Regions from separate parts of the Pseudomonas sp. 24 E 13 genome, predicted to be linked through region 1. Evidence: predicted binding sites of a transcription regulator. Region 1 holds the regulator's gene; each other region holds the start of a gene.
What was found. The regulator FliA, encoded in region 1, starts transcription of late flagellar genes. The targets are predictions, from matches to a motif close to CTAAAGTTTNNNNNNNNNNNGCCGNTAA.
Positions count from the first base shown of each region.

Region 2: BFP90_RS23470 (methyl-accepting chemotaxis protein) is a predicted target of FliA. The motif match lies at 2,349-2,376, and genes of this name have one in related genera.
Region 3: BFP90_RS24870 (flagellar protein MotY) is a predicted target of FliA. The motif match lies at 2,670-2,697, and genes of this name have one in related genera.
Region 4: BFP90_RS13180 (methyl-accepting chemotaxis protein) is a predicted target of FliA. The motif match lies at 3,275-3,302, and genes of this name have one in related genera.

Region 1 is NZ_CVTO01000027.1:6,339-11,448, forward strand. It holds gene flhA (flagellar biosynthesis protein FlhA) at 1-662, shown strand, start outside; gene flhF (flagellar biosynthesis protein FlhF) at 675-1,991, shown strand; gene fleN (flagellar synthesis regulator FleN) at 2,097-2,930, shown strand; gene fliA (RNA polymerase sigma factor FliA) at 2,927-3,667, shown strand; gene BFP90_RS01030 (chemotaxis response regulator CheY) at 3,835-4,209, shown strand; gene BFP90_RS01035 (protein phosphatase CheZ) at 4,228-5,016, shown strand; partial or broken gene BFP90_RS01040 (Hpt domain-containing protein) at 5,028-5,110, shown strand, end outside.
Region 2 is NZ_CVTO01000153.1:49,486-54,595, reverse strand. It holds gene BFP90_RS23475 (YifB family Mg chelatase-like AAA ATPase) at 1-266, shown strand, start outside; gene BFP90_RS23470 (methyl-accepting chemotaxis protein) at 272-2,248, opposite strand; gene BFP90_RS23465 (LysR substrate-binding domain-containing protein) at 2,427-3,347, opposite strand; gene BFP90_RS23460 (NorM family multidrug efflux MATE transporter) at 3,500-4,903, shown strand; gene BFP90_RS23455 (putative bifunctional diguanylate cyclase/phosphodiesterase) at 4,971-5,110, opposite strand, start outside.
Region 3 is NZ_CVTO01000156.1:77,482-82,591, forward strand. It holds gene BFP90_RS24865 (argininosuccinate synthase) at 351-1,568, opposite strand; gene BFP90_RS24870 (flagellar protein MotY) at 1,698-2,606, opposite strand; gene pyrC (dihydroorotase) at 2,763-3,809, shown strand; gene rnt (ribonuclease T) at 3,806-4,480, shown strand; gene BFP90_RS24885 (peroxiredoxin) at 4,739-5,110, opposite strand, start outside.
Region 4 is NZ_CVTO01000116.1:76,725-81,834, forward strand. It holds gene BFP90_RS13155 (FMN-dependent NADH-azoreductase) at 1-554, opposite strand, end outside; gene BFP90_RS13160 (LysR substrate-binding domain-containing protein) at 681-1,589, shown strand; gene BFP90_RS13165 (MmcQ/YjbR family DNA-binding protein) at 1,586-1,942, shown strand; gene BFP90_RS13170 (DUF1294 domain-containing protein) at 1,931-2,314, opposite strand; gene BFP90_RS13175 (undecaprenyl-diphosphate phosphatase) at 2,311-3,141, opposite strand; gene BFP90_RS13180 (methyl-accepting chemotaxis protein) at 3,370-5,004, shown strand.

The DNA of each region.
Region 1 (5,110 bases):
TGGTCGACGCCAGCACCGTGGTCGCCACCCACCTCAACCAGATTCTCTACAAGCACTCCCACGAGCTGATCGGCCACGAGGAAGTCCAGCAATTGATGGGTTTGCTGGCCAAGGCCTCGCCGAAACTGGCCGAAGAGCTGGTGCCGGGCGTGCTGTCGCTGTCGCAGTTGCTCAAGGTGCTGCAAGCCTTGCTCGCCGAACAAGTGCCGGTACGGGACATTCGCAGCATTGCCGAGGCCATCGCCAACAACGCCGCCAAGAGTCAAGATACTGCCGCGCTGGTGGCTGCGGTGCGCGTCGGTTTGTCCCGCGCAATCGTGCAAAGCATTGTAGGCGTTGAGTCTGAGCTGCCTGTTATCACCTTGGAGCCAAGGTTGGAACAGATATTGCTCAATAGTATTCAGAAGGCAGGGCAAGGCCAGGAAGAAGGGGTTTTGCTGGAGCCAAGCATGGCTGAAAAGCTGCAGCGTTCGTTGATCGAAGCCGCGCAGCGCCAGGAAATGCAGGGCCAGCCGGTGATTCTGCTGGTGGCCGGTCCGGTCCGCGCGATGTTGTCGCGCTTTGGACGCCTGGCAGTACCGAATTTGCACGTGTTGGCTTACCAGGAAATTCCTGACAATAAGCAAGTGACTATCGTCGCGACAGTAGGGCCCAACGGCTGAGGGTAGTGGGTTATGCAAGTAAAGCGTTTTTTCGCCGCCGATATGCGTCAGGCCATGAAGTTGGTCCGCGATGAGCTGGGCGCCGATGCCGCGATTATCGGTAACCGCCGTATTGCCGGCGGTGTCGAGCTGACGGCTGCCCTGGATTACACCCCCCAGGCCCTGGCCCCGCGCGTGCCGAACATGGAGCTTGAAGACGAGCTGCGCAAGACCGCTTCGCGCATCGTCTCGGCCCAGGCCGAATTGAGCATGCGCGGCGACAGCGACGCCACCACCAATCGCCAGTTGTTCGCCGGCCTGCCGCTGACCGCTTCCGAGCCGCTGGTGGAACCTACGTTCGTCGAACCGCCACGTCCCGCCGCGCCAGCCCCGGCCGCCGCAGTCGATCAGCGTGTGTTCGATTCGATGCGCTTTGAACTCAACGGCCTGCGCGAGCTGCTCGAAGTGCAACTCGGCTCTTTGGCCTGGACGCAACTGCAAGGCAGCAAGCCGCAGCAGGCCAACCTGTGGCGTCGCCTGCAACGCATCGGCCTGTCCGGCCCGTTGTCCCGTGACCTGCTGGCGCTGACTGCCGAAGTCGAAGAACCACGCCAAGCCTGGCGCATGCTGCTGGCGCACCTGGCGCGCATGATCGCCACCCCGGAGATCGAACCCCTGGAAGAGGGCGGGGTGATCGCCATGGTCGGTCCTGCCGGCATGGGCAAGACCACCACCCTGGCCAAGCTGGCCGCCCGTTATGTACTCAAGTACGGCGCGCAGAACATCGCGCTGGTGAGCATGGACAGTTATCGCATCGGCGCCCAGGAACAGCTCAAGACCCTGGGCCGCATCCTCAATGTGCCGGTGACCCACGTCGACCCGGGCCAGTCCCTGGCCAACGCCCTCGACCCGCTGCTGCGCAAGCGCGTGGTGTTGATCGATACCGCCGGCCTGCAAGCCAGCGACCCGGCCCTGCGCATGCAGCTCGAAAGCCTGGCCGGGCGTGGCATCAAGTCGAAAAATTACCTGGTGCTTGCAACCACCAGCCAGAAACAGGTTCTTACCGCTGCCTACCACAGCTATAAGCGCTGCGGCCTGGCCGGTTGTATCCTGACCAAACTGGATGAAACCGCCAGCCTGGGCGAAGTGCTGAGCCTGGCAATCAGTCATGAACTACCGGTCGCCTACCTGACCGACGGGCCGCGGATTCCGGATGATTTGCATCTGCCGCGCCGTCATCAGTTGGTCAGCCGTGCTGTCAGCGTGCAAATGCAAGACGAGCCTAGCGAGGAAGCGATGGCTGATATGTTCGCCGACCTTTATCACAACCCGGCAAAACGGGTGGGATGAGGCAGGATGAACACCGTGAAATGTACCTACATCGATGGTCTGCAAGCGATACACGCGGCCAAGCCATGTAGCCTGCGTCTAAGCAAGACAAGGTAAAGAAATAAAATGGGCAGCATGCATCCCGTACAGGTGATCGCGGTGACCGGCGGCAAAGGTGGCGTCGGCAAAACTAACGTGTCAGTGAATTTGTCCCTGGCCCTGGCAGAGCTTGGCCGTCGCGTCATGCTGCTGGATGCTGACCTGGGCCTGGCCAACGTGGACGTTCTGTTGGGGCTGACCCCCAAACACACGCTGGCCGATGTGATCGAAGGCCGCTGTGAGCTGCGCGACGTGCTGCTGCAGGGGCCCGGTGGGATCCGCATCGTGCCGGCCGCCTCCGGCACCCAGAGCATGGTGCACTTGAGTCCGGCGCAGCATGCCGGCCTGATCCAGGCCTTCAGCGATATCGGCGACAACCTTGACGTGCTGGTGATCGACACCGCCGCCGGGATCGGCGAGTCGGTGGTCAGCTTTGTCCGCGCAGCGCAAGAAGTACTGCTGGTGGTGTGCGACGAGCCCACCTCGATTACCGATGCCTACGCCCTGATCAAACTGCTCAACCGTGACTACGGCATGAACCGCTTTCGCGTGCTGGCCAACATGGCCCAGAGCCCGCAGGAAGGGCGTAACCTGTTCGCCAAGTTGACCAAGGTCACGGATCGTTTCCTCGATGTGGCTTTACAATACGTCGGCGCCGTTCCCTACGACGAGTGTGTGCGCAAGGCCGTGCAAAAGCAGCGTGCGGTCTACGAAGCGTTCCCTCGTTCGAAGTGCGCACTGGCATTCAAGGCCATTGCCCAGAAGGTCGATACCTGGCCGTTGCCTGCCAACCCTCGGGGGCATCTGGAGTTTTTCGTCGAGCGACTGGTGCATCAGACGAGCGCGGGACCTGTGCTATGACATCAAGCGGCTACAACCTTTACAAAAAGTCGGCACGTGACAGCCAGGGCGAATTGATCGAGCGCTATGCGCCCCTGGTCAAGCGCATTGCCTATCACCTGCTGGCGCGCCTGCCTGCCAGCGTGCAGGTTGAAGACCTGATCCAGGCCGGCATGATCGGCCTGCTCGAAGTGTCGACCAAATATGACGCGAGCAAGGGCGCGAGTTTCGAGACGTATGCGGGTATCCGTATCCGTGGCGCGATGCTCGATGAGGTGCGTAAAGGGGACTGGGCGCCGCGTTCGGTACACCGCAATACGCGCATGGTCAGTGACGCAATTCGCGCAATTGAAGCAAAAACCGGTCGTGACGCTAAAGATCATGAAGTTGCGGCCGAACTCCAATTGAGTCTCGACGATTATTACGGGATTTTGAACGATACCTTGGGCAGCCGCCTGTTCAGTTTCGACGACCTGTTACAGGACGGCGAACACGAAGGGCTGCACGAGGACGGCGCGAGTGCGCATATGGAACCGTCGCGCGATCTGGAAGATGAGCGTTTCCAGGGAGCATTGGCGGACGCCATTGCCAATCTGCCGGAGCGTGAGCGCCTGGTGCTGGCGCTGTACTACGACGAAGAGCTGAACCTCAAGGAAATCGGTGAGGTCCTGGGGGTCAGCGAATCGCGTGTCAGCCAGTTGCATAGCCAGTGCGCGGCCCGCTTGCGGGGGCGGTTGGGAGAGTGGCGCGCGCGCTGACAGGCAGTGTGGGGACACTGCAGATGCTACCGCGAAGGTTTCGGCCTTCGCGGATTCGCTCCGTGGTGCCCTGGGCAGTCCTTTTTGTGTAACGCCTGTTGATTGAAGTGGCGCGTCCAGGTGCTGGGCGCGTTTAAGACTGCTTGGAGGTCGAATTGGACAAGAACATGAAAATCCTCATCGTTGATGACTTCTCAACGATGCGGCGGATCATAAAAAACCTGTTGCGTGACCTTGGGTTCACTAACACGGTCGAGGCGGATGACGGCATTACGGCGATTCCGATCCTCAACAGCGGCAGCATCGACTTTCTGGTAACCGACTGGAACATGCCGGGCATGACCGGTATCGATTTGCTGCGCCATGTGCGCGCCGATGAAAAACTGCGCAGCCTGCCGGTGTTGATGGTGACCGCCGAAGCCAAGCGTGAACAGATCATCGAAGCCGCCCAAGCCGGGGTCAACGGTTACGTGGTCAAGCCATTCACAGCATTGGCCTTGAAAGAGAAGATCGAAAAAATCTTCGAACGCATCCACGGCTAATGCCATCGCGGGGGAGCTATGGAGCATAAAGAAACAACACTGGGCGACTTTGAGTCGACCCTGAAAAAGCATGCTCACCAGTTGGTCGACAGCCTGGAAAAAGGCCATTTCGCCGACGCGGTGCAGTTGATCCATGAGCTTAACCAGACCCGTGACCGCGGCCTGTACCAGGAAGTGGGCAAGCTCACACGCGAGCTGCACAGTGCGATCGTCAATTTCCAGATTGACCCGCGCATGCCCCAGGCCGAAGAGATTTCGCAGATCACCGATGCCACTGAACGCTTGTCCTATGTGGTCAGGCTGACCGAGGCGGCGGCCAACCGCACCATGGACCTGGTGGAAAACGCCACGCCCCTGGTCAACGGCATGGCCAGCGAAGCCCACGCCCTGAGCGTGGACTGGGGCCGCTTCATGCGCCGCGAAGTGGGGGCTGAAGAGTTCCGTGAGCTGGCGCGTCGCGTCGACGGTTTTCTGTCGCGCAGCGAGCAGGAAAACCGCACGGTGGCCAGCAACCTCAACGATATTCTGCTGGCCCAGGATTACCAGGACCTCACAGGCCAGGTGATCAAGCGGGTGACCCAACTGGTCACCGAAGTGGAAAGCAACCTGCTCAAACTGGTGCTCATGGCCGGTCAGGTCGACCGTTTTGCCGGCATCGAACATGACCGCGAAGCGATCCTCTCGGAAAAAGATCCACAAAAACATCTCGCCAAGGGTGAAGGTCCGCAGATTCATGCCGATAAACGTGAAGACGTCGTATCCGGTCAAGATGACGTAGACGATTTGCTGTCCAGTTTAGGCTTCTAAGGAGCACCCACATGAGCTTCGGCGCCGATGAAGAAATCCTTCAGGATTTCCTTGTAGAGGCCGGCGAAATTTTAGAGCAACTGTCCGAACAACT
Region 2 (5,110 bases), on a different contig from region 1:
TGGCCGACGCACGGGAACGCCAGCAACGACGCCAGGGCTGCGCCAATGCCTTCCTCGACCTGCCGGGGCTGCGCGAGTACTGCACGCTGGCGAAGGTCGACGAAGGCTGGCTGGAGAACGCCTGCGAGCGGCTGACGCTGTCGTTGCGCGCGGCTCATCGCTTGCTCAAGGTGGCGCGTACGTTGGCGGACCTGGAACAACAAGACGCCATCGCTCGCCACCATTTGCAAGAGGCCTTGCAATACCGCCCGGCAGCGAGCTCTTGAGTGGCTTAGCGGAAGCGATCCACCTCATGCCGCAAGCCCGCCGCCAGGGTTTCCAGCTCTTTGGCGGTGATCGCCAGGTTCGACACCACTTCACGCTGCTCGCTGTTGGCCAGTGCGATGCTTTGCAAATTACTGCTGAGCAACGTCGCGGTGCTGCTCTGCTCCTGGGTGGCGGTGGTGATTGCGGCGAACTGCTGACCGGCCGAGCGGCTCTGCTCGTCGATGCGCGCCAGGGCCGAGGCCACATCCGCGTTGCGCGACAGGCCTTCCTGCATCAACACGTTGCCGTGCTCCATGGTACTGATGGCATTGCCGGTTTCCTGCTGGATGCTCTGGATCATTACGGAAATTTCATCGGTGGCCTGGCGGGTGCGAGAGGCCAGGTTGCGCACTTCGTCTGCGACCACGGCAAAGCCGCGACCTTGCTCACCGGCGCGGGCCGCTTCGATGGCGGCATTGAGCGCGAGCAGGTTGGTCTGTTCGGCAATCGAGGTAATCACGCCGACGATACCGCCGATTTCCTGGGAGCGCTGGCCCAGGGTGTTGATCACCGTAGCGGTGCTGTTCAGCGCGGTGGCGATATGTTCCAGGGACGACGACGCTTCTTCCATCGAGGTACGCCCGATACGGGTCTGCTGGGCATTTTCCTGGGCCAGACGCTCGGTATTGCCCATGTTGTCGGCGATATTCAGCGAGGTGGCGCTGAATTCTTCCACCGCGCCGGCCATGCTGGTGATTTCGCCGGACTGCTGCTCCATGCCTTCATAGGCGCCGCCAGACAACCCCGACAGCGCCTGGGCCCGGCTGTTGACCTCTTCAGCCGCCTTGCGGATGTGCGAAACCATGGTCGACAGTGCCTCGCCCATCTGGTTGAAGCTGCGCGCCAACTGGCCGATTTCGTCATGGCTGGAGACATTCAGGCGCGCACTCAGATCACCTGCGCCGAGCGCTTCAGCCTGACGCACCAGGTCACTCAACGGCGCGAGCTTGCTGCGCAACAGCCATACCGTGGCCCCCACAGCCAACAGCATGGCCAGCACGCTGCCAATGACCAGGCGCATCCCCACGTCCCACGTCACAGCACGAATCTCGGCCTTGGGCATACTTGCCACGACCGCCCAAGGGCCGCCCTCGAAGGGGACCGACACGCTGTAGAAATCTTCGTTCTTGTCACTCCAGAAGCGGCCTTCACCGGGTTTCTTCGCCAAGTCGAGCATCACGGCGACCGCTTGATCCAAGGCTTGCACACCGGCCGGCGGCACCAACCAGTGCTTCTGCTCATCCAGCAGCGACAAGGAACCGGTCTGGCCGATACGGAAGCGCTTGAGGTTGTCGAACTGGGCTTTTTGTTCGTCGGTGTAGTCGAAGCCGATGAACAATACCGCGATGACTTTTCCGCTGGCATCACGCACCGGGCTGTACTGGGTCATATAGGAGCGATCGAACAACACGGCCCGGCCGATATAGGCCTGCCCGTTGAACACACGCTGGTAGGCCGGGCCCTGGCGATCCAGCACGGTGCCGATGGCGCGGTTGCCATCCTGCTTGGTCAGGGAGGTGCTGATACGGATGAAGTCATCGCCGCTGCGCACGAACACCGTGGCCACGCCGCCGGACATGTCCTTGAATTCGTCCACTTCGCCGAAGTTGTTGTTCAGCAACTCGCCGCCCAGGTACAGGCTTGGGGTTTGTACACCGGCCACGGCGACAGGCTGGTCCGCACGCACGCTCAAACCGGCGCCGAAGCGCTTTTCAAACAGCCCGCTCAAACGCTGAGTGCTCTCGCGCAAGGTGCTGTGGAAGGTATTGAGCTGGTCGGCGAGCAAACGCGCCTCGCTGGCCAGGTGCTCCTCACGGGTCGCGAGGTTGGCGGTATCGAGCGAGCGTAGTGCGAAAACGGTACTGCCGCTGATGACGACCGCCAGAATCACGGCTAATGCGAGGCCTAACTGGGAAGCGATCCGAGCGCGAGGTTGAGACATGACAGCTCCTGAGCCGAGGCCAGGATCATCCTGATCTCTTAGCGCTGCTCGGCGAATTATCTAGTGGGAAACGTTGGGGCACGATTGGTCCAGCACACCTACTTCGGCGCGGTTTCACAATACTTGAGCGATTCACAGAGGTATGACGCAATCGATTGCCGTGCATAGACCAACCCCTTCATTCGAGGCGAGTCACCGCGGGCAAGACCATCGCCTGCACCTCGCTCTGCAGAAACTCCGCCAGGCGCCGCAAGCGCTCACCCCCGGGCCGGGTTTTCGGCCACACCAGGTAATAACTTTCCCCGCTGGCGACGGCCGTTGGCCACGGCAGGCTCAAGCGTTTCTGGGCGACGTCCTCGGCCACCATCAACAGGTCTCCCATGGACACGCCATAGCCGCGCGCGGCAGCGATCATGCCCAGCTCCAGCGTGTCGAACACCTGCCCACCCTTGAGCGAGACCCGGGAGGTCAGCCCCATGTGCTCCAGCCAGTAACGCCAGTCACGCCGGTCCGGTGTCGGGTGCAGCAGTTCGGCCGTTGCCAGCCGCTGCACGTCCCAGGGGCCGTCATCCAATAGATTGGGCGCGCCCACCGGAATCAGCATTTCGGCAAACAGGTGGCTGGCCTCCCAGTCCGCCGGAAAGTGCCCGTTACTGAGCAACACTGCGCAATCGAACGGTTCCTGATTGAAGTCCACTTCATCGATGTTCATCCACGCGCTGGTGAGCTGCACTTCATTGCCCGGCTGCAGGGCCCGAAAGCGGCTCAATCGCGCCAACAGCCAGCGCATGGTCAGGGTGGACGGTGCTTTCATACGCAAGATGTCATCTTCGGCGTTCAGGGTATGGCAGGCGCGCTCCAGGGCGGCGAAACCTTCGCGCACGCCGGGCAGCAACAAGCGCGCCGCCTCCGTGAGTTGCAAGGTACGGCCGCTGCGCTGGAACAGCCGGCAGGCGAAATGCTCTTCGAGGGTACGGATATGCCGGCTGACCGCACTCTGGGTAATCGACAACTCCTGCGCCGCGCGGGTGAAGGAGTGGTGACGGGACGCGGCCTCGAATGCCCGCAGGGCATAAAGCGGGGGAAGACGACGAGACATTTTGATGACTCCGACAGCGCAATGGCCAAACCCTACCAGAATCAATCAGGCATGAGTTTTAATCATGCAAACGATCGCTTTTATCCCTTTGTGCAATGCGCCGAAAGCGCCGAGAATCAACCCTTCCCCACCTCCCTGACATTTCGAGAGCGATGATCATGCAGCATCCGGCACGTACCGAACTCTGGGCCATTCTGCGGCTGGCGGGGCCGTTGATTGCCTCACAGTTGGCGCACATGCTGATGGTGTTGACCGACACCCTGATGATGGCGCGCTTGAGCCCCGAAGCCCTGGCCGGCGGTGGCCTGGGCGCGGCGAGCTATTCGTTCGTGGCGATTTTCTGCATCGGCGTGATCGCGGCAGTGGGCACCCTTGTGGCCATCCGTCACGGCGCGGGCGACATCGACGGCGCCACCCGGCTGACCCAGGCCGGGCTGTGGCTCGCCTGGTTGATGGCCCTGGCGGCGGCGCTGCTGCTGTGGAACCTCAAGCCGGTGCTGCTGATGTTCGGCCAGACCGAAACCAACGTGCAGGCCGCCGGGCAATTTCTGACCCTGCTGCCGTTCGCCCTGCCCGGCTATCTGAGCTTCATGGCACTGCGCGGCTTCACCAGCGCCATCGGCAAAGCCACCCCGGTGATGGTCATCAGCCTGTGCGGCACGGTGGTCAACTACCTGCTCAATCACGCGCTGATCGAAGGCATGTTCGGCCTGCCCAAACTCGGGCTGATGGGCATTGGCCTGGTCACAGCCATCGTCGCCAATGGCATGGCGTTGGCACTGATGTGGTACATCCGCAGCAACCGCACCTACGCCGCCTATCCACTGAGCAGCGGGCTGCTGCGCCTCAATACCCGGTACCTGCGCGAGTTGTGGCGCCTGGGCCTGCCGATTGGGGGCACCTATGCGGTGGAAGTCGGGCTGTTCGCGTTTGCGGCGCTGTGCATGGGCACCATGGGCAGTACGCAGTTGGCGGCGCACCAGATTGCCCTGCAGATCGTCTCGGTGGCGTTCATGGTTCCGGCGGGGATGTCCTACGCGGTGACCATGCGTATCGGCCAGCATTATGGCGCCGGGCAGTTGCTGCGGGCACGCATGGCCGGACGGGTCGGCATCGGCTTTGGTGCCCTGTTGATGCTGGGGTTTGCCCTGGTGTTCTGGCTGTCTGCCGACCCGCTGATCGGGCTGTTCCTCGACCATGACGATCCGGCGTTTCATGATGTCATCGTCCTGGCCGTCAGCCTGCTGGCCGTCGCCGCCTGGTTCGAGCTGTTCGATGGTGTGCAGACCATTGCCATGGGCTGCATCCGCGGCCTCAAGGACGCCAAGACCACGTTCCTGGTGGGGCTCGGTTGCTACTGGCTGATCGGCGCGCCAGCAGCCTGGTTGATGGCGTTCACCCTGGGCTGGGGGCCGACCGGTGTGTGGTGGGGCCTGGCGTTGGGGTTGGCGTGCGCGGCGGTGAGCCTGACCTGGGCGTTCGAGGCGAAGATGAAGCGGATGATTCGGCGAGAACCGGACATACAGCCTGCCTTTCAGGCGGCACAGACAGAGTAAAGCCCTGCTCGGTCAGACCTGTGGGAGGGGGCTTGCCCCCTCCCACAGGTCTGACCGAGTTTACAACTCAGCCCAACAACGCCTGCTGGCTTTTGCCGGAGGTCAGATACTCCACCAGCTCAGTCAACGGCAACGGTTTACTGATCAGGTAACCCTGGGCCTGATCGCAACCAAACAGTCTCAGAAGCTCAAGCTGCTCAGGGGTTT
Region 3 (5,110 bases), on a different contig from region 1:
TTACCGTTGCGGCTTATACAAAGGGCTGAAAAAACCCCGTCAGCTTCAGTTCCATTTAACATATTTATATACATCCAATTTTCCTACAGAAAATTCCACAAATTACAGATCCTTTGCGCCTATATGAGTGAATTTTCTGTAAGACATGGTTCCTGTCTAGATGTAAAAAACCTTTCCGTAGGAGAGTAGATTTCTGAAACTGAAAAAATCTCGAAAGACTTGAATAAAACGCTTAAACACATACCAAACACTTTTAAACGTTGCCCACGCCTGATTAATGTTTGTATCGGTATATTCAGGGCAAAAAAAAGCCCCTTGCATAAGGGGCTTTCTCACAACAGGCAAAACACTCAGAACAACTTGCGTCCCTTGTTGGCCGCGATGCGCATGCGCAAGGCGTTCAACTTGATGAAGCCGGCCGCGTCCGCCTGGTTGTAGGCACCGCCATCTTCCTCGAAGGTCGCGATGTTGGCGTCAAACAGTGACTCATCGGACTTGCGACCGGTCACGATCACATTGCCCTTGTACAGCTTCAGGCGCACCACGCCGTTCACGTGGGCCTGGGAGGCGTCGATCATCTGCTGCAGCATCAGGCGCTCAGGGCTCCACCAATAGCCGGTATAGATCAGGCTGGCGTACTTGGGCATCAGCTCATCTTTGAGGTGGGCCACTTCACGGTCCAGGGTAATGGACTCGATGGCGCGGTGAGCACGCAACATGATGGTGCCGCCCGGTGTTTCGTAGCAGCCACGGGACTTCATGCCGACGTAACGGTTCTCGACGATGTCGAGACGACCGATGCCGTGTTCGCCCCCGATACGGTTCAGGGTCGCCAGCACGGTGGCGGGTGTCATCTCGACACCATCCAGCGCGACGATGTCACCGTTGCGGTAGGTTAGTTCCAGATACTGCGGCTTGTCTGGAGCATTCTCCGGGGAGACGGTCCATTTCCACATGTCTTCTTCGTGCTCGGTCCAGGTGTCTTCCAGCACGCCGCCTTCATAGGAAATGTGCAGCAGGTTGGCATCCATCGAGTACGGGGACTTCTTCTTGCCGTGACGCTCGATCGGGATCGCGTGCTTTTCAGCGTAATCCATCAGCTTTTCACGGGACAGCAGGTCCCATTCACGCCAAGGCGCAATCACTTTCACGCCGGGCTTGAGGGCGTAGGCGCCCAGTTCGAAACGCACCTGGTCGTTGCCCTTGCCGGTGGCGCCATGGGAAATGGCATCGGCGCCGGTTTCGTTGGCGATTTCGATCAGGCGCTTGGCGATCAGCGGACGTGCAATGGAGGTGCCGAGCAGGTACTCGCCTTCATAGACGGTGTTGGCGCGAAACATCGGATAAACGAAATCGCGGACGAACTCTTCGCGCAGGTCGTCAATGTAGATCTCTTTCACGCCCATGGCTTGCGCCTTGGCACGTGCAGGTTCGACCTCTTCGCCCTGACCCAGGTCAGCGGTGAATGTCACCACTTCACAGTTATAAGTATCCTGCAGCCACTTGAGGATCACCGAAGTGTCCAGGCCGCCGGAATACGCGAGAACGACCTTGTTTACGTCGGCCATGCCATCACTCCACGGGGTTGTACGGAAAGGCAACGATTCTACCGATCAAAACCGCGAATTTACAGGGGCGCGACAGCAAATGAAGATAAAGCGACAGATTGTGTCGAACGAGCGACCGATGACCGCGCCTTACGAGGTCGCAGCAGGGTTGCTCGGAGTTGCGGCCTGGGGTGCCGGTTTCTCGGGCGCCGCCACGCGTTCGAGCTGCACGTTGACCCGACGGTTGCGCGCTCGATTGGCGGCGTTGGTGTTGGGCGCCAAGGGGTAGCTTTCACCATGGAAACGCATCGTGATCTGGGATTCCGGGATGCCGTTGGCCTTGAAGTAGTCCACTACCGCCAAGGCACGGCGTCGTGAAACATCACGGTTGGTCAGGCGGTTGCCGCTGTTATCCGAATGGCCGTTCAGCTCGATGTGGTTGACCGTAGGGTCGGCTTTCATGAACGCGACAATGACCGACAGTTTCTTCCGGGCCGCTGCATCCAGTTCGATGCCACCACCGGGGAAACCGACTTCCGTTTGTTTAACCTGATCGTAGTTCATCGGCAACAGCTTGGTAGTACACAACTGATAGTCGTTGTAGGCCTTGGAGAATTTCACCGGCAGCAGGCGAATTTCCGAATAACCGCCTTCGCGTCCGTAGTGCCGCACGGTCGGGCTGCGGCCTTCGAGCAAACCGGTGAACAGACGCCCGGCCTGGGCCTGGGAGCTGTTAAACAGCACATCACCACTGCCGACGCGTACCGCACCGAGGTTGATGTCGCCACGGCCCGGTTGCCAGGGCGCGGCGGCGGCCAGCAACGTGGCGGAACCGGCACCGAGCGAACCACTGTAGGCTTTCAGGCGAAAGGTCGCCTGCTCGCCCGCCCGGCGCACAAACTCACCCGAGCCGAAATCAGTGATCGGCTGGGTCAGGCGGCACTCGAACTGATCGCCCTCCACTTTCCACTCAATATTCTCCAGGCGTGTCTGGAACGTGAGGGCCATCGCGGGCAGGCTGGCGAACACACTGAGCAGGGCTAGATAATGCTGGCGCACGGGAGGCTCCACTGGTTTCTACAACACTTCAAGGCGTCATACATCGTTAAGGCATACCCAGTGCTATCGGTTGCATCCTGCAAAACTTGATAGCGAGTGCCTGCACGAGTCTTTTCCGGTAGCATTCCCACCAGATTGACCCGCCTGGAATCCCCAATGTCCGACCGCCTGACCCTGCTGCGTCCCGACGACTGGCATATACATCTTCGTGATGGTGCTGTGTTACCCCACACCGTGGCCGATGTCGCGCGCACATTTGGACGCGCCATCATCATGCCTAACCTGGTACCTCCGGTGCGTAACGCCGAGCAAGCCGATGCCTATCGCCAGCGTATCCTCGCTGCACGACCGGCCGGCAGCCGCTTCGAACCGCTGATGGTGCTCTACCTCACCGACCGCACCCAGCCTTCGGAGATTCGCGAGGCCAAGGCCAGCGGTTTCGTGCACGCCGCCAAGCTGTACCCGGCCGGCGCGACCACCAACTCCGACTCCGGCGTGACCAGCATCGACAAGATACTGCCGGCCATCGAAGCCATGGCCGATGTGGGCATGCCGCTGTTGATCCACGGTGAAGTCACCCGTGGCGATGTCGACGTGTTCGATCGCGAAAAGATCTTCATCGACGAACATATGCGCCGCGTGGTCGAGCTGTTCCCGACCCTCAAGGTGGTGTTCGAACACATCACCACCGCAGACGCCGTGCAGTTCGTCACCGAGGCTTCGGCCAACGTCGGCGCGACCATCACCGCACACCACCTGTTGTACAACCGCAATCACATGTTGGTGGGCGGTATTCGGCCGCACTTCTATTGCCTGCCGATCCTCAAGCGCAACACCCACCAGGTGGCGTTGCTGGATGCCGCGACCAGCGGCAACCCGAAGTTCTTCCTCGGCACCGATTCCGCGCCCCACGCCCAGCACGCCAAGGAAGCCGCCTGCGGTTGCGCGGGATGCTACACCGCGTTTGCCGCCATCGAGCTGTACGCTGAAGCGTTCGAACAACGCAACGCCCTGGACAAGCTTGAAGGTTTCGCCAGCCTCAACGGCCCGCGCTTCTATGGCCTGCCGGCCAATACCGACCGCATCACCCTGGTTCGTGAAGACTGGACCGCCCCCGCCAGCCTGCCGTTTGGCGAGCTGACCGTTATCCCGCTGCGCGCCGGTGAAACACTGCGCTGGCGCCTGCTGGAGGAAAGCAAGTGAGTGAAGACCATTACGATGAAGACCAGGAACATGGCGGTGGCGGCGGTTCGCGCCACCCGATGGCCGAGCGTTTCCGAGGCTACCTGCCTGTCGTTATCGATGTAGAAACCGGCGGTTTCAATTGCGCCACCGACGCGTTGCTGGAAATTGCCGCGACCACCATCGGCATGGACGAGCAGGGCTTCGTGTACCCGGATCACACCCACTTCTTCCGCGTCGAGCCGTTTGAAGGGGCCAACATCGAAGCAGCGGCCCTGGAGTTCACCGGCATCAAGCTTGATCACCCGCTGCGCATGGCGGTGAGTGAAGAAGCGGCGCTGACCGACATCTTCCGTGGCGTACGCAAGGCGCTGAAGGCCAACGGCTGCAAGCGCGCGATCCTGGTAGGGCACAACAGCAGTTTCGACCTGGGCTTCCTGAACGCCGCCGTGGCGCGGCTGGACATGAAACGCAACCCGTTTCATCCGTTCTCCAGTTTCGACACCGCCACGCTCGCCGGCCTGGCCTATGGCCAGACCGTGCTGGCGAAAGCCTGCCAGGCCGCCGGCATCGACTTTGACGGCCGCGAAGCTCATTCGGCGCGCTACGACACCGAAAAGACCGCCGAGCTGTTCTGCGGCATCGTCAATCGCTGGAAACAGATGGGTGGCTGGGAAGACTTCAGCGACTGAGACTCGTCCCGCCAGGTCTGTAGGAGCGAGCTTGCTCGCGAAAAACGTCAACGATAACGCGTGCTTGCTGAATGAACGCGGTGCCTGTGAGTTTTTCGCGAGCAAGCTCGCTCCTACATGGCATTGGGGCTTGCGGCGTGTCAGTGACGTATTTATGGGCTGATACTGCGCAATCACGCGCAAGTCGAATCGTCGCACCGCACCGCCCATAAAAAAACCGGCCCTCACAGGCCGGTTTTTTTCTACCTTGAATCCGGCTTACAGCTTGCCGGCGTTCTCGGTCAGGTAAGCCGCCACACCTTCGGTGGAAGCGGTCATGCCTTTGTCGCCTTTTTTCCAGTTGGCAGGGCAGACTTCGCCGTGCTCTTCGTGGAATTGCAGCGCGTCGACCAGGCGAATCAGCTCTTCCATGTTACGGCCCAGCGGCAGGTCGTTGATGATCTGCGAGCGCACAACGCCCTTATCGTCGATCAGGAACGCGCCACGGAAAGCCACACCGCCTTCGGACTCTACGTCGTAGGCCTTGGCGATATCGTGCTTCATATCGGCAGCCATGGTGTATTTGACTTTACCGATGCCGCCATCGTTGATGGCTGTGTTGCGCCAGGCATTGTGGGTGAAGTGGGAGTC
Region 4 (5,110 bases), on a different contig from region 1:
CTGCGCATTTCGTCGCTGTAGGCCAGTCCTTCGGCGCGTACGATTTCGATATCGGTGATGCCGAAGAAGCCAAACAGCAGCTTCAGGTAGCCTTCATGGGCGGCACCGGATGCCTGGCCGGCATGCAGGCCGCCGGCAGTGGAGACAATGATGACTTTCTTGTTGCCGCACAGGCCTTCGGGACCGGTTTCGGTGTAGCGGAAGGTCTGGCCGGCGACGGCGATACGGTCGATCCAGGCTTTGAGCTGGGTCGGGATGGTGAAGTTGTACATCGGCGCGCCGACCACCACGGCGTCGGCGGCGAGGAACTCAGCCAGCGACGATGCGCTCAGTTCGGCTTCATGCTTTTGCGCGGCATTGCGCAGTTCAGCAGCGGTGCCCAATGCGCTCAGGGTCGCGCCGGAAAAATGATTGATCCCTTCGCTGGCCAGGTCACGGTAAGTCACTTCCACGCCCGGCTCGGCGGCTTGCCATGCCTTGACCACGCCGGCGCTGAGCTGACGGGAAGCCGAGTTGTCGCCGAGGATGCTGGAATCGATATGCAACAGTTTCATGGTGGGGTCTCCGAGGTGGGATCGACAGGGGCGATCAGATGGTGGTGATACTACGCACCTAATCAATCGTCGATAAGTCACCTGGAATGCGATAGATTGTCCCACTGACAGGACAATAGGCCCAGCATGCAAGACCTTAACGACCTCTATTACTTTGCCAAAGTCGTCGAAGCCGGCGGTTTCGCCGCCGCCGGGCGTTTATTGGGGATTCCCAAGTCGCGGCTGTCGCGGCGCATTGCCGAGCTGGAGGAGCGCCTGGGCGCACGCCTGCTGCAACGCACCACGCGGCAACTGACCCTGACCGCCGTCGGCGAACGCTACCTGCGCCACTGCCAGGCAATGCTGGTGGAGGCGGAAATGGCCGATGAGGCCGTGGCCAGCATGTCCACCGAGCCCCGGGGGCGCCTACGGGTCACGTGCCCGGTCGGGCTGGCTCAGCAGATCATGCCGGAACTGGTGGCCGGGTTTCTCGCCGCGCACCCGCTGGTGCAGTTGGACATGACGCTGGTGAATCGTCGCGTCGACCTGGTGGCCGAAGGCATCGACGTGGCGTTGCGCGTACGCGAGTTAGGCGACGAAGACCCGCTGCTGGTCACCAAACGCCTGCGCCGGGCGCAAACTGTGCTGGTGGCCAGCCCGGCACTCCTGCGTGACCGCCGGGTAGAGACCCTGGAAGAACTCAGGCAATTGCCGATCATGGGTGCACTCGAGGCGGACCGCATGGTGCACCAGCGCATCATCGACCCCCAGGGCAACGCCCATGAGCTGGTCATGGAGGCTCGCCTGGGCATCGAAGACTTCATCGTACGCAAGACCAGCGCCCTCATGGGCGTGGGCTTCACGGTGCTGCCGATGATGGATTGCGAAGAAGAACTGGCCAACGGCCGGCTGGTGCAACTGTTGCCGCAATGGTCGTTACCCGGTGGCTGGCTGCAGGCCGTGTACCCGCATCGGCGCGGCGTGCTGCCGGCGATTCGCGCCTGGATCGACTATATGGAAGAGGGCTTCAAAGGCTGCGGAGACCGTCTGTTATGAGCATGACCGAAGCACAAGTCGCGGCGTTCTGCCTGAGCCTGCCAGGGGCGCGCGAGGACTACAAATGGGGCGGCGTGCGGGTGTTCTCGATTGCCGGCAACAAGATGTTCGCGTTGCAGAACCTGCGCGGCGACTCCCTGGCGTTCAAGGTCGACAAGGCGCTGTTCCTCGGCCACGTTGATCGCCCGGGCATCCACCCGGCGCCGTACCTGGCACGTGCGCAGTGGATCATCATGAACACGCCCTACCCGCTCGGTTCCGAGGAACTGCGTGGCTTGTTGCAGCGCTCGCACCAGCTGGTGGTGAGCAAGCTGCCCAAGCGCACACAGGTCGGGTTGGTGCTAGAGGATTGACAGTAGCGTGCCGCCGAGAAACAGCTGGTCCAGCCAGAACACCTGGTGCAGCAGCACGATCACCCAGAACAGCACCTGGTAGGACACCTTGCGCGTCTTGTGCCGGAACACCTGCTGCGCGATCAACGCCCCCGGCCAACCGCCCGCCAGCTCGACGGCGTGCAGGATGTTTTCCGGGATGCGCCGGCCCTCGGTCTGCGCCTTGCGCTTGTCGCTCCAGTACAGAAAGAACGCCACCACGCTGACCACGCCGTAGGCCGCCAGCGGGATCACGGTCTCCCCGCGCTGCCACAGCAGCGCCGAACCCAGCAGCGGCGCCGCGCACAGCAGCACCAGGAGCAACGCTTTCAGGCGTGGGTGCTGGATGTTCATGGTTTGACGGCGGTCCAGTCGATCCAGCCGAATTGCCAGGTCGCCAGGATCACCAGGCCGAACGCGATGCGGTACCAGGCAAAGGCCGCATAGCTGTGGTTGGCGATAAATTTGAGCAGGCCCTTGACCGCAATCATCGCGAAGATGAACGAGGTGACAAAGCCAATGGCGAACACCGGCAGGTCCGCCGGCTGGAACAGGTCGCGGTATTTGTAGCCCGAGTACAGCGCAGCACCGACCATAGTCGGCATGGCCAGGAAGAACGAAAACTCGGTAGCGGTCTTGCGCGACAGGCCGAACAACAGGCCGCCGATGATCGTTGCACCGGAGCGTGAAGTGCCCGGGATCATGGCCAGGCACTGCGCCACGCCGACCTTTAGCGCGTCCTTCCAGGTGATCTCGTCGACAGTTTGCGCATGCACCGCATGTTGGCGACGTTCAGCCCACAACATGATCACACCGCCCACCACCAGGGCCGTGGCCACGGTGATCGGGTTGAACAGGTAATGCTTGATCAGGTCAGCGAAAATCACCCCCAGCACCACCGCCGGCAACACGGCGATGATCAGGTTCACGGTGAAACGCTGGGCGTTGCGCTGGGTGGGCAAGCCGATGACTACGTCGAGGATCTTGCGCCGGAATTCCCAGACCACGGCGAGGATCGCGCCCAGCTGGATAATGATATTGAATGCCTCGAAACGCTCGCCGCCGAAGTTGATCAGGTCAGCGACGATGATCTGGTGGCCGGTGCTGGAGATCGGCAAAAACTCCGTCAGCCCCTCGACCACGCCAAGAATCAGTGCCTGTATGGCGGTCCAAAAATCCATGCTTTCTCCAAAGGTCACGCGCCTGGCGTGCCTCCTAGTGTTTTTTAAAGTTCACTGACAACGAGCGCACTGCAGCGCCCGGCGTTGATTCTCAATGCCGGAATGCAAAAATTCCGTGAAAAATCAGGCAGTACTCAGGTTTTTCGATTACGGGCCGAAAGCCTATCAGACAAGCCGCAAAAGTCGATGCAACACCCACAATTATAAAAGGCTCGGAGTGACAGGACGATGAACAGTTTGCGCAATATGTCGATCAGCCGACGCCTCTGGCTGATCCTGATAGTCGCCGTGCTGATGCTGCTGACTTTGGGCGCCCTGATGCTCAAACAGATCCATGATGACCTCTACCAGGCCAAGCGCCAACAGACCCAGCACGTGGTGCAAACCGCCAGCGGCGTGCTCGGCTACTACCAGAACCTGGAAAAGACCGGCGCACTCACCCGTCAAGCGGCGCAGCAACAAGCCCTGAGCGCGGTGCGCGGCCTGCGGTACGACCACGACGACTACTTCTGGATCAACGACCTCACCCCCGTGATGATCATGCACGCGGCCAACCCCAAGCTGGACGGCCAGAACCTCTCGGCGATCCGCGATCCGGACGGGTTTGCCGTGTTCAATGAATTCGTGAGCCTGGCCAAGGCCAAGGGCGCCGGCATCGTCAATTACCGCTGGCCCAAGCCTGGGGCCGATGCGCCGGTGCAGAAAACCTCATACATCCAACTGTTCGAGCCCTGGGGCTGGATCATCGGCTCGGGCGTCTACGTGGACGACGTGCAGGCCGAGTTCAGCGTCCAGGTGTGGAAAGCCTCTGCTATCGGCCTGGCCATTGCACTGGTCATGGCCCTGCTGGTGCTGTTGATCGCGCGCAGTATCGTGCAGCCGTTGCAGGCTGCGGTGACTGCGATGGCCAACATCGCCAGCGGCGAAAGCGACCTGACCCGCAGCCTCGACACTCACGGGCGTGACGAGGTCACCCAGCTGTCCCGGCACTTCAATACCTTCACCGCCAAATTGCGCCAGGTGGTCGGCCAATTGCAGGTGTGTGCCAACGCCCTCGGCGAGTCGTCCACCGAGTTGGGCCACAACGCCAGCCAGGCCCACGACCGCAGCCAGCAGCAGTCGCAACAGATGGAACTGGTGGCCACCGCCATCAATGAAGTCACCTACGGCGTGCAGGACGTGGCCAAGAATGCCGAGCACGCCGCCAGCGAAATGCGCGATGCCCAGGCCCAGGCGCAGCAGGGCCAGGTCAACATCGACAGCAGTTTGCAGCAGATCGACCAGCTCTCGAGCACCATCAGCCAGGCCGTGGAGGTGATCCGTACCCTGTCCAGCGAAAGCACCCAGATCGGCGGCGTGCTGGAAGTGATTCGGTCGATTGCCGACCAGACCAACCTGCTCGCCCTCAACGCCGCCATCGAAGCCGCACGCGCCGGCGAACAGGGCCGTGGGTTTGCAGTGGTAGCCGATGAGGTACGCCTGCTGGCCCAGCGCACGCAAAAATCCACGGCCGAAATCCAGGCAATGATCGAGCGCCTGCAAGGGCATTCGGAAGCGGCGGTCAAGGTGATCAGCGACAGCCACAGCGCCTCGCAACTGACCATCGAGCAAGCCGGCCTGGCCGGTGCGAGCCTCAATGCGATCGGCCAGGCGCTGCATAATCTCAACGGCCTGAATGCCTCGATTGCCAGTGCCACTCTGCAACAGGCGCATGTGGTGGAGGACATCAATCAGAACGTCACCCAGGCGGCCGGGCTGTCCCACAGCACCGCGCTGGCGGCTGAACAGTCGAGCGTGGCCAGCGCGCAGTTGCGGGGCTTGAGCGAGCAGCTTGACGGGTTGTTGCGCCAGTTCCGAATTTAGCCCTGGGTTAAATTGTGGGAGGGGGCTTGCCCCCGATGGCGGCCTCTAGGCCGACCAGGATGTTGGATCAGATCGAGTACATATCCGTTTCTGCGGTCACGGCTAC